Regions from separate parts of the Ectobacillus sp. JY-23 genome, predicted to be linked through region 2. Evidence: a T-box and tRNA genes for the amino acid it is inferred to sense, from the RefSeq annotation. Region 2 holds a T-box; the other holds one or more tRNA genes.

Region 1 (6,000 bases), 1.6 Mb from region 2:
CCCATATTCCATTTATAATTAAATCCAAGTCCTCCCTCATGAACAGGCGCTGTCACAAGCGGCCAATCCGTGGAGTCCTCTGCCATCATCAAGACATGTGGATCTGCTGCGAATACTGCTGTATTTAGCTTCTGTAAAAATGAAACCGCATGTTCATTTTTCTCATGCTGCCCCTCTTTGTTCCAGTACAGCATATTGGCAACCGCATCCACACGGAATCCATCAATGTGATACGTCTTCATCCAATACAGCGCATTGGAAATGAGGAAGCTCTGTACCTCGGGCTTGCCTAAATCAAAGTTGGCCGTCCCCCATATTGCATTTTCCCTAACTTGTTCATCTGCATATTCAAACGTTGGCTCGCCATCGAACATATAGAGACCGTGCGCATCCTTGCAGTAATGACCTGGCACCCAATCAAGCAGGACACCAAGACCATTTTGATGACATTGGTCGATAAAATACATAAGATCTTCAGGCTTACCATAGCGGCTTGTCGGAGCATAATAGCCGGTGCCCTGATAGCCCCAAGAACGATCGTACGGATGCTCGATTAACGGCATAATCTCAATGTGAGTAAATTGATGACTCAGCACATACGGAATTAATTCATCCGCCATTTCCCGGTACGTATAGAACGAGCCGTCCTCTTTCTTTTTCCAAGAACCAAAGTGAAGCTCATATATAGTTACAGGTTCCTCGTAGATGGACTTTCTTTTCTTGCTGCGGATCCATTTTTGATCATTCCAAGCATAAGGTGCACTTTGATAGACAATAGAAGCAGTTTGGGGCCGAACCTCCGCATAGCGTGCGTATGGGTCTGCCTTCAAAATTACATCGCCTCGACTTGTCTCAATCGCATATTTGTACAATGTCATATGTCCAACGGCAGGAATAAACAACGACCATACACCCTCGTTATTTAGCTTCTCCATCGCATACTCACCGCCCCTCCAATCATTGAAATCACCAACGACTGAAACAGAAATCGCATGCGGCGCCCACACGGTAAAACGTGTTCCCGCTATGCCATTCTCTTGCGTCACATGTGCGCCAAACGTTTCCTCAGACGCATACAAACTTCCCTCATGAAACAAATGTAAATCATACTCTGTCGGATGTGTCACAATCATCACTCTCACCTCACAAAACAAACATAATTATCTAACTCGTTATTATCATTCTACAAAAATATTAAGAATCCTTCTAAAAAACAAAAAATTATACGGTTTTTCGTGAAAAACTTACTAGAAACAATAACTTTTCGACAATAAACATCAAATTTTGACGAATATTAAAATGTAAACGCTTTATTCTAAAATAGTGTTATATTATTTTGATTAATCAGAAAATAAGTAATCCTTGATGCTCATTCATGACATACTTTTTCGTGCAAAAATGTTTGTCGAAAAGAAGGTGCTGGTTTTAATGATAGGTGAATTTTGTAAAGAAGAAGTAGCTGTGAGGAAAATTGTTTGTAAAAAACACTCGAGGAGCGGGTGTTTGGTTTGAGGAAAATATGTATGGAAGTTTTCTGTTGTTATTGTAGCATGTCAATTCATTCTTCTTAACCAAGAAAGTTTCTTTTTGGTAAAAATAAAGGAAGAAGGCTATCGCCTTCTCCTTCCAACAAGCCATTATACATTAAACCTACAACACCGGTGCCATCGTTTCCTTCAATACCTTCACAGAATGCTCAAATTTTCCTTGTTCTTCCTCATTCAACTCCAGCTCCATAATCTCTCGAATACCACTTCGATTAATGATGGCCGGAACACCGATATATACATTTTGCTGACCGTATTCTCCTTCAAGATACGCAGACACTGTCAAAATACAGTTTTCATTATTTAAAATTGCTTTTGTTACGCGAGCGAGAGACATCCCAATCCCATAGTATGTGGAGCCTTTACGATTAATAATATGATACGCTGCATCGCGCACATTTACGAAAATATCATCCAATTCGTCCTGTCTGTAGTCTGGGTCTTCTAAAAACTTTTCTAATTTACGTACACCAATGGAAGCATGGCTCCATACCGGTAGCTCTGTATCGCCATGTTCACCGATAATATAGGCATGCACGTTTCGAGCGTCTACCTCAAAGTATTCACTCAGCATATAGCGGAAGCGCGCTGTATCTAAAGTTGTACCAGAACCGATAACACGCTCTTTCGGCAGACCAGATTCCTTCCAGGTTACGTATGTTAAAATGTCAACAGGGTTTGTCGCGACTAAAAAGATGCCGTCAAAGCCGCTGTCCATGACGCCGCGTACAATTTGCTTAAAGATTTTTGTGTTTTTTTCAACGAGATCTAATCGAGTTTCACCTGGTTTTTGTGGAAGACCTGCGGTAATAACGACAAGGTCTGCGTCTTTACAATCTGCATAGCTACCGTCCCAAATTTTTGTTGGAGACGGGGCGAATGGAATACCGTGCTTTAAGTCCATCGCTTCCCCTTCAGCTTTTGCTTCGTTGACATCCACTAACACCAATTCTTCGGCAATGCCTTGGTTTAACATCGCATACGCATAGCTGCAGCCTACTGCTCCTGTACCAATTAACACTACACGATTAATGTTTTCTCTCATTGTCACTCGCTCTCCTTTGTTCGGTGCGTATTTGTATTAAGTATATGTGCATCATTGCTGTTTACATTTATATTGTAGCACGTTAAGTTTGTGAATCAATTCACATATATGATTAATTTGTGAACTTTTTCACATAAGATTATAGAAAGAAAGGTTTTATAAACAATGAGGGTTGTAAAAGGTTAATCTCCTCATCCATCTAAAAATATAAAACAAAAAACGCCAGCGACTCTATTCGCTGACGTTTTCAGTATGACCCGTACGGGATTCGAACCCGTGTTACCGCCGTGAAAGGGCGGTGTCTTAACCACTTGACCAACGGGCCGTGGCAGAGAAGAAGGGATTCGAACCCTCGCACCGCTATCGCGATCTACTCCCTTAGCAGGGGAGCCCCTTGAGCCACTTGGGTACTTCTCTATATGGCTCCGCAAGTAGGATTCGAACCTACGACCTATCGGTTAACAGCCGATTGCTCTACCGCTGAGCTATTGCGGAATAATCAATTATATTAAAAATGGGCCTAAATGGACTCGAACCATCGACCTCACGCTTATCAGGCGTGCGCTCTAACCAGCTGAGCTATAGGCCCTTGGAGCGGGTGATGAGAATCGAACTCACGACCAGAGCTTGGAAGGCTCTTGTTTTACCACTAAACTACACCCGCATGAAATGTGAGCCATGAAGGACTCGAACCTTCGACCCTCTGATTAAAAGTCAGATGCTCTACCGACTGAGCTAATGGCTCATAACAATAAAAGAATTTATACAAGGGTTATACCTTTGTATATGACGTCCTCATCTCAGTAAGCTTATTCAAGTCGCAGCTCGATGAGTACGCTGTAGTCTATGCTACGAAGCTTATTCGATCGTGCTCTACCGACTGAGCTAATGGCTAACGATGATGTTGCTTTATAAACAAATGGTGCCGGCTAGAGGACTTGAACCCCCAACCTACTGATTACAAGTCAGTTGCTCTGCCAATTGAGCTAAGCCGGCATCAAATCTTTATAAAATAAGAAGTGGCTCGGGACGGAATCGAACCGCCGACACGAGGATTTTCAGTCCTCTGCTCTACCGACTGAGCTACCGAGCCAAAATGGCGGTCCCGACCGGGATCGAACCGGCGATCTCCTGCGTGACAGGCAGGCATGTTAACCGCTACACCACGGGACCTTGGTTGCGGGGACAGGATTTGAACCTGCGACCTTCGGGTTATGAGCCCGACGAGCTACCGGACTGCTCCACCCCGCGACGATAATTCATTCTATTTGCTTCATAAAATAATGGCGGAGGAAGAGGGATTCGAACCCCCGCGCGGCTTTCACCGCCTGTCGGTTTTCAAGACCGATCCCTTCAGCCAGACTTGGGTATTCCTCCATGATATGAAGCTTTGGTGGACCTTGTAGGACTCGAACCTACGACCGGACGGTTATGAGCCGTCTGCTCTAACCAGCTGAGCTAAAGGTCCTTTTATGGTAGCGGCGGAGGGGATCGAACCCCCGACCTTACGGGTATGAACCGTACGCTCTAGCCAGCTGAGCTACACCGCCATCATAATAAAAGTGGAGCCTAGCGGGATCGAACCGCTGACCTCCTGCGTGCAAGGCAGGCGCTCTCCCAGCTGAGCTAAGGCCCCATGAAATCGGGAAGACAGGATTTGAACCTGCGACCCCCTGGTCCCAAACCAGGTGCTCTACCAAGCTGAGCCACTTCCCGTATAACGCGCCCGAAAGGATTCGAACCCATAACCTTCTGATCCGTAGTCAGATGCTCTATCCAATTGAGCTACGGGCGCATATTTAAGTGCCGAGGACCGGAATCGAACCGGTACGGTAGTCACCTACCGCAGGATTTTAAGTCCTGTGCGTCTGCCAGTTCCGCCACCCCGGCATAAGCGGAAGACGGGATTCGAACCCGCGACCCCAACCTTGGCAAGGTTGTATTCTACCACTGAACTACTTCCGCATATATTGGTGCGGGTGAAGGGACTCGAACCCCCACGCCAAAGGCGCCAGATCCTAAGTCTGGTGCGTCTGCCAATTCCGCCACACCCGCAATATTTAAAAGGGCGATCGATGGGAATCGAACCCACGAATGTCGGAGCCACAATCCGATGCGTTAACCACTTCGCCACGACCGCCATAAATCTGGTGCCGGCTAGAGGACTTGAACCCCCAACCTACTGATTACAAGTCAGTTGCTCTGCCAATTGAGCTAAGCCGGCATATGGTGGAGGATGACGGGATCGAACCGCCGACCCCCTGCTTGTAAGGCAGGTGCTCTCCCAGCTGAGCTAATCCTCCATTGCCTAGCGACGTCCTACTCTCACAGGGACAAGGTCCCAACTACCCTCGGCGCAAAAGAGCTTAACTTCCGTGTTCGGTATGGGAACGGGTGTGACCTCTTTGCCATCATCACTAGACTTTTTTTAGAGACAATCATTATTATAATGATTTCTCATGAGATGTCAACATGTTTTTTTAAAGAGCTACGCTCTTTTGAAGGCATGTTCCTTCAAAACTGGATAACAAGTGCATAATCTAGCTCCAGCTCGCTAAACGCTCGCTTCTGCTTTTTGGTTAAGCCCTCGATCGATTAGTATCAGTCAGCTCCACACGTCGCCGCGCTTCCACCTCTGACCTATCAACCTGATCATCTTTCAGGGATCTTACTAGCTTGACGCTATGGGAAATCTCATCTTGAGGGGGGCTTCATGCTTAGATGCTTTCAGCACTTATCCCGTCCGCACATAGCTACCCAGCGATGCCCTTGGCAGAACAACTGGTACACCAGCGGTGCGTCCATCCCGGTCCTCTCGTACTAAGGACAGCTCCTCTCAAATTTCCTGCGCCCGCGACGGATAGGGACCGAACTGTCTCACGACGTTCTGAACCCAGCTCGCGTACCGCTTTAATGGGCGAACAGCCCAACCCTTGGGACCGACTACAGCCCCAGGATGCGATGAGCCGACATCGAGGTGCCAAACCTCCCCGTCGATGTGGACTCTTGGGGGAGATAAGCCTGTTATCCCCGGGGTAGCTTTTATCCGTTGAGCGATGGCCCTTCCATGCGGAACCACCGGATCACTAAGCCCGACTTTCGTCCCTGCTCGACTTGTAGGTCTCGCAGTCAAGCTCCCTTATGCCTTTACACTCTTCGAATGATTTCCAACCATTCTGAGGGAACCTTTGGGCGCCTCCGTTACATTTTAGGAGGCGACCGCCCCAGTCAAACTGCCCACCTGACACTGTCTCCCGCCCCGATGTAGGGGCGCGGGTTAGAACTTCAATACAGCCAGGGTAGTATCCCACCGACGCCTCCACCGAAGCTGGCGCTCCGGGTTCATAGGCTCCTACCTATCCTGTACAAGCTGTACCAAAATTCAATATCAGGCTACAGTAAAGCTCC
Region 2 (6,000 bases):
CTCTTTATCTCGATCTGGCTATGCGCCAAAGCGCTTTGGTGAGTTAAATAAAAAAGGAGTTCCTGTCTATTCCCTGGTTCTATCGACCTTTGGAATCGCCCTGGCGGCGACCATTTACGCCTTGGTACCAGATAAAGCCTATGTCATCATGATGGGGATTTCCATGTTCGGTGCGATGTTCACCTGGTTCATGATTTTTATCACCCATTATTTCTTCCGCAAGAAATATAACGGCAAGGCGCTGCCTGTCAGAATGATCGGGTTCCCTTACCTAACCTTGCTGGGCGCATTACTTATGCTAAGCCTAATGGTAACAACCTGGTTTGTCGAATTCTTCAAGATGACATTAATGGTGGGCATTCCTTGGCTAATTCTTCTCTGTATCGCCTATCGCCTGCACCAAAAGAAAGCAAAAGCAAGCGCATTTGTACCACATGAGCAAGACAGCAGCCTCACATAAGCATGCACGTTTCAGCAACTGAATAAACAGTTTATATGAAAAAGAGACGGATCTTCCGTCTCTTTCATTTTTATGCGTACTCCAACAGCCCATGTCGTCGTGTTACAACTCCTCTGTCGTGGGTGACACGCTCTCGCGAAACACCTAAACCGCTTTTCTACCTCTCTCGTGCTCCGCTACACGCTCTTGCGGAGCACCTAACCTCTCTTTTCCCCTCTCTCATGCTCCGCTACACGCTCTTGCGGAACACCTAACCTCTCTTTTCCACTCTCTCATGCTCCGCTACACGCTCTTGCGGAGCACCTAACCTCTCTTTTCCACTCTCTCATGCTCCGCTACACGCTCTTGCGGAACACCTAACCTCTCTTTTCCACTCTCTCATGCTCCGCTACACGCTCTTGCGGAACACCTAACCTCTCTTTTCCCCTCTCTCATGCTCCGCTACACACTCTTGCGGAACACCTAACCTCTCTTTTCCCCTCTCTCATGCTCCGCTACACACTCTTGCGGAACACCTAACCTCTCTTTTTCTCTCTCTCGTGCTCCGCTACACGCTCTCGCGGAGCACCTAAACCGCTTTTCTACCTCTCTCGTGCTCCGCTACACGCTCTTGCGGAACACCTAAACCGCTTTTCTACCTCTCTCGTGCTCCGCTACACACTCTTGCGGAACACCTAAACCGTTTTTCTACCTCTCTCGTGCTCCGCTACACACTCTTGCGGAACACCTAAACCGTTTTTCTACCTCTCTCGTGCTCCGCTACACACTCTTACAGGATACTAATGTCACATCTCCTTCTTCTTTTAACACTTGTCTCTTTACCTATAAGAAGAGTAGCAGAAAAAACAGCAGTTGGATTTAAAACGCATTTTTAGCATACCTATTAGCACTAAAAACCCTAAAACATCTATACTCATAAACTGACATTATGGATGAATCTTTTATTTCGCGTACACATTATATATAAGGAAAGGAGCAGTTGCGATGCGAACATGGATTACACTTGGACTGATGTGCTTGTTATGGATTGCACCTATCCCTGACGTGCATTATTACGCAAAAGAAGCGGTTCATCAAGATACCGCCAGAGATCTCGAAAAACGGGTTGACCGACAGCTGCGCGCGCTCTCGCTAGAAGAAAAAATCGGGCAGATGTTTGTGGTCGGCTTTCCAGGAACTTCTATAGAAGAAGCGCGGCTTGCCGAACTGATTCAAACCTATCATGTTGGCGGCGTTATTTTGTATGGAGACAATATCAAGAATGCCGCACAGCTACTACAGCTGAACAATACAATAAAGACACTGAATCAAAAAAGCAGCATCCCCCTCTTCCTGTCAACAGACGAAGAAGGCGGACGCGTCTCAAGACTGCCGCAGGGAAAAACGGTGTTTCCGCCAAATAAAGTCATTGGTGTGAACAACAATCCCGCCCTCTCCTACGAAATCGGGAAGGTTATTGGAGAGGAGCTTTCTCTATTTGGCTTTAACATGGATTTCGCACCCGTTCTTGATGTACACAGCCATCATCAAAACACCGTCATTGGAGACCGGGCGTTCAGTGCCGACCCCGATATTGTCGGCACGCTGGGCACCGCAACGATGAGGGGCCTGCGGTCGGCGCGGGTAATACCTGTGGTAAAACATTTCCCGGGGCATGGCGGGACGACGACCGATTCTCATGTCGGACTACCTGTAGGGATGCAAACCACCGAGCAACTACGACAATTCGAGCTAAAGCCATTTCGGCAAGCGATTGCGAGCGGCGCGGATGTTATAATGGTAGCGCATATTTTATATCCGAACGTTACAACCGACAAAAAACCTGCTTCATTGGCAAAAGAGCTCGTAACGGACTTATTACGAAACGAAATGAGCTATAAAGGCGTTGTGATTACCGATGATTTAGAAATGGGTGCCATCGCCAACCAGTACAGCCCGGCGCAAGCAGCTGTTTTAGCCGTACAAGCAGGCGTTGATTTGTTATTGCTTGGCCATTCGTTTGAGAAAGAAGCACAAGCATACAGCGCCCTCCTTCATGCCGTAAAAATTGGTGAAATACCTGTAGCTCGCATCGATGAAAGCGTCAAACGAATTCTGACACTAAAAGCGAAATATACATTAACTGATAAACCATTAGACCCATCTCGTTTACAGCATTATCCTAACGTCAAACATCAAGAAATCGCTGAGCGTATTCAGCGATAACACAACGGCGAAGACTTATTTTTATCAGCATTGCAAAAAAAGCACCGCGTTCGGTGCTTTTTCACATTTTATTCATACGTATACATCATCCAAATGCCAATATCCTCAAACCCAATGCGCTTATAGATGGCACCGGCCGCCGGATTATCATAAAACAAGCAGAGCTCTTTTCCTTCTTCGAGCAGTTGTCCGCACAGCTTCAGCATGCATGCTGTTGCATAGCCTTTTTTCTTATAGTTTTCATGTGTGGCAACGCCTACAATCATGGCTGATACGGAGTTTTCCGCTGCGGTAGAAGCGCTGGACACCATCTTTCCATCTTCTCTAATAAAGAAGGTGCGAGACGTTCCATCTGCAAGTCCCCGGCGCTTTCTTTCTACGGTAATGATATCCGGCACTGCTTTGAGCAGCTCAACCAATTGTTCCGCATCGTCAGGTGTCGCTTGTTGTACATGAGAAAGATCAACACCTTGCCCACCCTGTAGCTTCGTACACTTTGCATAATAGGTGGGGCGTTTTCGCTTGAGCTGCTTTGTTACATACGGCTCGATTTTTCCGGTAATCTCCTGTAGTCCAGACATCATGTTGAAATTCGGATCGTCACACATGATGTTCGCAAAGCCTTCTGCATCGAATGCGCCTAACGCAAATGGAATATAGTTTTGCTCATATTTGAGTAACACAGCAATCAGCTCACCATGTTCGTCAAACTCGCCCCAGAGCTTTTGAAAATCCTGCTCGTATCCGTATGCTTCAATATCGCCGATGATAAATAAATTTTCCGCACTTTTTGTTTTCAGCAGCTCAAAACAAACATCATGATCTTGTGCTGTCAGTCTTCGTATCATGTCTCTCTCCCCTTATGCAGTAAATATTCTCATTATTTTACAATGGAAAGATTTGTTTGCAAACATTTATTTTATTGAAAAAAATATTTACTTCTCACGGAAACAACCATTGTTTATAAATCTTTTCACTATTCCTCTGTAAAACCTTGACATTTTCTTCAGACTCGCATACACTATCTCCTAATAAAGCACACAAATTTGTTGACGAGAACGAGTACATCATAAGCTGTTCCCCAGAGAGCCGACGTCCTGCTGAAAGTCGGTGTTCCGCTTATGGTCGAAGATCCTCTCCGAGAAGCCGGGCTGAAATCACAGTAAGTTCGGACGGCAGTCCGCCGTTACACGGAACGCGTATGGTTGTACGTAGCTGAGTGCTATTGATGAACGGTCAATAGAAGCAGGGTGGTACCACGGTTAACCCCGTCCCTCGTATAGGGATGGGGTTTTTTGTGTGCTTTAAACTAAAAAAGGAGTGGTATCACGATGAAGGAAGTACACGTAAAAGAAGCCGCCGCAGTGCGGGAAGAGCGAGTTCGGAAGCAATGGGACGCAGGAAATGTGTTTGCGCGTTCGGTGGAAAACCGCGCCGGGCAAACGCCATTTGTATTTTATGAAGGACCGCCAACCGCAAACGGTCTCCCTCATGTCGGGCATGCGCTCGGCCGCACCATCAAGGATGTAGTAGCACGCTATAAAACGATGACAGGTCATTATGTTGTGCGCAAGGCTGGCTGGGATACGCACGGTCTACCGGTAGAGCTTGGCGTGGAGAAGCAGCTTGGAATCTCCGGCAAGCATGAAATTGAAGCGTACGGCGTGGAGGCATTTATTGAAAAATGTAAAGAGAGCGTATTTGCCTATGAGAAGCAGTGGCGTTCGTTCACCGAAAAGCTCGGCTATTGGGTGGATATGGACGATCCGTACGTGACGATGGACAATTCGTATATCGAAAGCGTATGGCATGTGCTCGGCACCATCCATGAAAAGGGCTTATTGTATAAGGGGCATCGCGTATCGCCGTATTGCCCGAGCTGCCAAACGTCACTCAGCTCACACGAGGTGGCACAGGGCTATCAGGATGTGAAGGACATGACAGCCACGGCTAAATTTAAGCTCAAGGATCGCAACGAATATTTCCTTGGCTGGACGACTACCCCTTGGACACTGCCTGCGAATGTCGCGTTGGCAGTCAATCCGGCTTTGACATATGTACGCGCAGAAACTGATGGTGCAGTGTATATCGTTGCCAAGGAGCTAGCATCTTCTGTATTTAAAAATGACTACCGTGTTCTGTCAGAGCACAAGGGTACTGAGCTTTGCGGTTTGGCATATGAGCCGCCATTTCCGTTTGTAACAGTCGAGAAGGGCCATGTGGTCGTAGCCGCTGATTATGTAACAGCCCAAAGCGGTACTGGCGTGGTGCATATCGCCCCGGCTTATGGTGAGGACGATTACAAGGTTGTGCAGGCGAATGACTTATCGTTTGTGAATGTTGTTGATGAAAAAGGCTGTTACACAGCGGACGTTCCGTTTCTGGCCGGACGGTTTGTGAAGGATTGCGATGTGGACATCGTGCGTTACCTGGCAGAGGCTGGGCTTTTATATCATAAAGAAAAATATGAGCACAGCTATCCGTTTTGCTGGAGATGCGATTCGCCGCTGCTGTATTACGCAACAGACAGCTGGTTTATCCGAACCACGGCACTCAAGGAAAACATGCTGGAAAACAACGCAGGCGTGACGTGGCATCCTGAGCATATCAAGAACGGCCGCTTCGGTAACTTCTTGGAAAATATGGTGGATTGGAACATCAGCCGCAATCGCTACTGGGGTACGCCGCTAAACGTATGGGAATGCGGCTCGTGCGGACATGAGGCCGCGCCGAAAAGCTTGCGTGAGCTACAGGAATTGACAGCTAGTGATGTAACGGATTTAGAGCTGCATAAGCCGTATGTGGACGATGTGAAGCTTGTGTGTAAATCCTGCGGCGCTGCGATGAAGCGCACACCCGAGGTGATCGACGTTTGGTTCGACAGCGGCGCAATGCCGTTTGCGCAATATCATTATCCGTTCGCAAACAACGACATATTCTCCCAGCAGTTCCCTGCCGACGTGGTCGCCGAGGGGATTGACCAGACGCGCGGCTGGTTTTACAGCCTGCTTGCCGTTTCAACGTTATTCACTGGCAAAGCACCGTACAAGCGCGTGTTATCGCTCGGTCATGTGCTCGACGAATACGGACAGAAGATGTCTAAAAGCAAGGGCAATGCACTCGATCCGGTCGCGTTGATTGAAGAATTCGGCGCCGACGCCCTGCGCTGGGCATTGCTTGCTGACAGCGCTCCTTGGAATCCAAAGAAATTTTCCGCGCGCGTTGTCAGAGAAGCAAAGTCAAAAATGATTGACACGCTCATGAACGTGCACAGCTTTTATGCGCTGTACGCAAACTTAGACGGCTATGTTGCCGATACGCGTTACACGGCGCCG

Evidence for each region. A T-box is a leader RNA that pairs with one kind of tRNA and senses whether it is charged. The one in region 2 lies ahead of ileS (isoleucine--tRNA ligase), so its partner is inferred to be a tRNA-Ile.
Region 1: it encodes a tRNA-Ile, which carries the amino acid that the T-box ahead of ileS (isoleucine--tRNA ligase) is inferred to sense. The anticodon was not compared.

What each region holds. Positions count from the first base shown of each region.
Region 1 covers NZ_CP095462.1:1,943,147-1,949,146, forward strand. Annotated here, with positions in the region: gene glgB (1,4-alpha-glucan branching enzyme) at 1-1,133, opposite strand, end outside; gene MUG87_RS10040 (L-lactate dehydrogenase) at 1,651-2,592, opposite strand; tRNA gene MUG87_RS10045 (tRNA-Glu) at 2,846-2,917, opposite strand; tRNA gene MUG87_RS10050 (tRNA-Ser) at 2,919-3,009, opposite strand; tRNA gene MUG87_RS10055 (tRNA-Asn) at 3,013-3,087, opposite strand; tRNA gene MUG87_RS10060 (tRNA-Ile) at 3,108-3,181, opposite strand; tRNA gene MUG87_RS10065 (tRNA-Gly) at 3,183-3,256, opposite strand; tRNA gene MUG87_RS10070 (tRNA-Lys) at 3,265-3,337, opposite strand; tRNA gene MUG87_RS10075 (tRNA-Thr) at 3,513-3,588, opposite strand; tRNA gene MUG87_RS10080 (tRNA-Phe) at 3,613-3,685, opposite strand; tRNA gene MUG87_RS10085 (tRNA-Asp) at 3,690-3,765, opposite strand; tRNA gene MUG87_RS10090 (tRNA-Met) at 3,767-3,843, opposite strand; tRNA gene MUG87_RS10095 (tRNA-Ser) at 3,877-3,969, opposite strand; tRNA gene MUG87_RS10100 (tRNA-Ile) at 3,984-4,060, opposite strand; tRNA gene MUG87_RS10105 (tRNA-Met) at 4,066-4,142, opposite strand; tRNA gene MUG87_RS10110 (tRNA-Ala) at 4,156-4,228, opposite strand; tRNA gene MUG87_RS10115 (tRNA-Pro) at 4,235-4,308, opposite strand; tRNA gene MUG87_RS10120 (tRNA-Arg) at 4,314-4,387, opposite strand; tRNA gene MUG87_RS10125 (tRNA-Leu) at 4,397-4,482, opposite strand; tRNA gene MUG87_RS10130 (tRNA-Gly) at 4,486-4,557, opposite strand; tRNA gene MUG87_RS10135 (tRNA-Leu) at 4,564-4,647, opposite strand; tRNA gene MUG87_RS10140 (tRNA-His) at 4,660-4,732, opposite strand; tRNA gene MUG87_RS10145 (tRNA-Thr) at 4,741-4,816, opposite strand; tRNA gene MUG87_RS10150 (tRNA-Val) at 4,820-4,895, opposite strand; rRNA gene rrf (5S ribosomal RNA) at 4,899-5,014, opposite strand; rRNA gene MUG87_RS10160 (23S ribosomal RNA) at 5,168-6,000, opposite strand, start outside.
Region 2 covers NZ_CP095462.1:3,562,641-3,568,640, reverse strand. Annotated here, with positions in the region: gene MUG87_RS17975 (amino acid permease) at 1-460, shown strand, start outside; gene nagZ (beta-N-acetylhexosaminidase) at 1,445-2,665, shown strand; gene MUG87_RS17965 (GNAT family N-acetyltransferase) at 2,734-3,513, opposite strand; T-box leader at 3,706-3,944, shown strand; gene ileS (isoleucine--tRNA ligase) at 3,997-6,000, shown strand, end outside.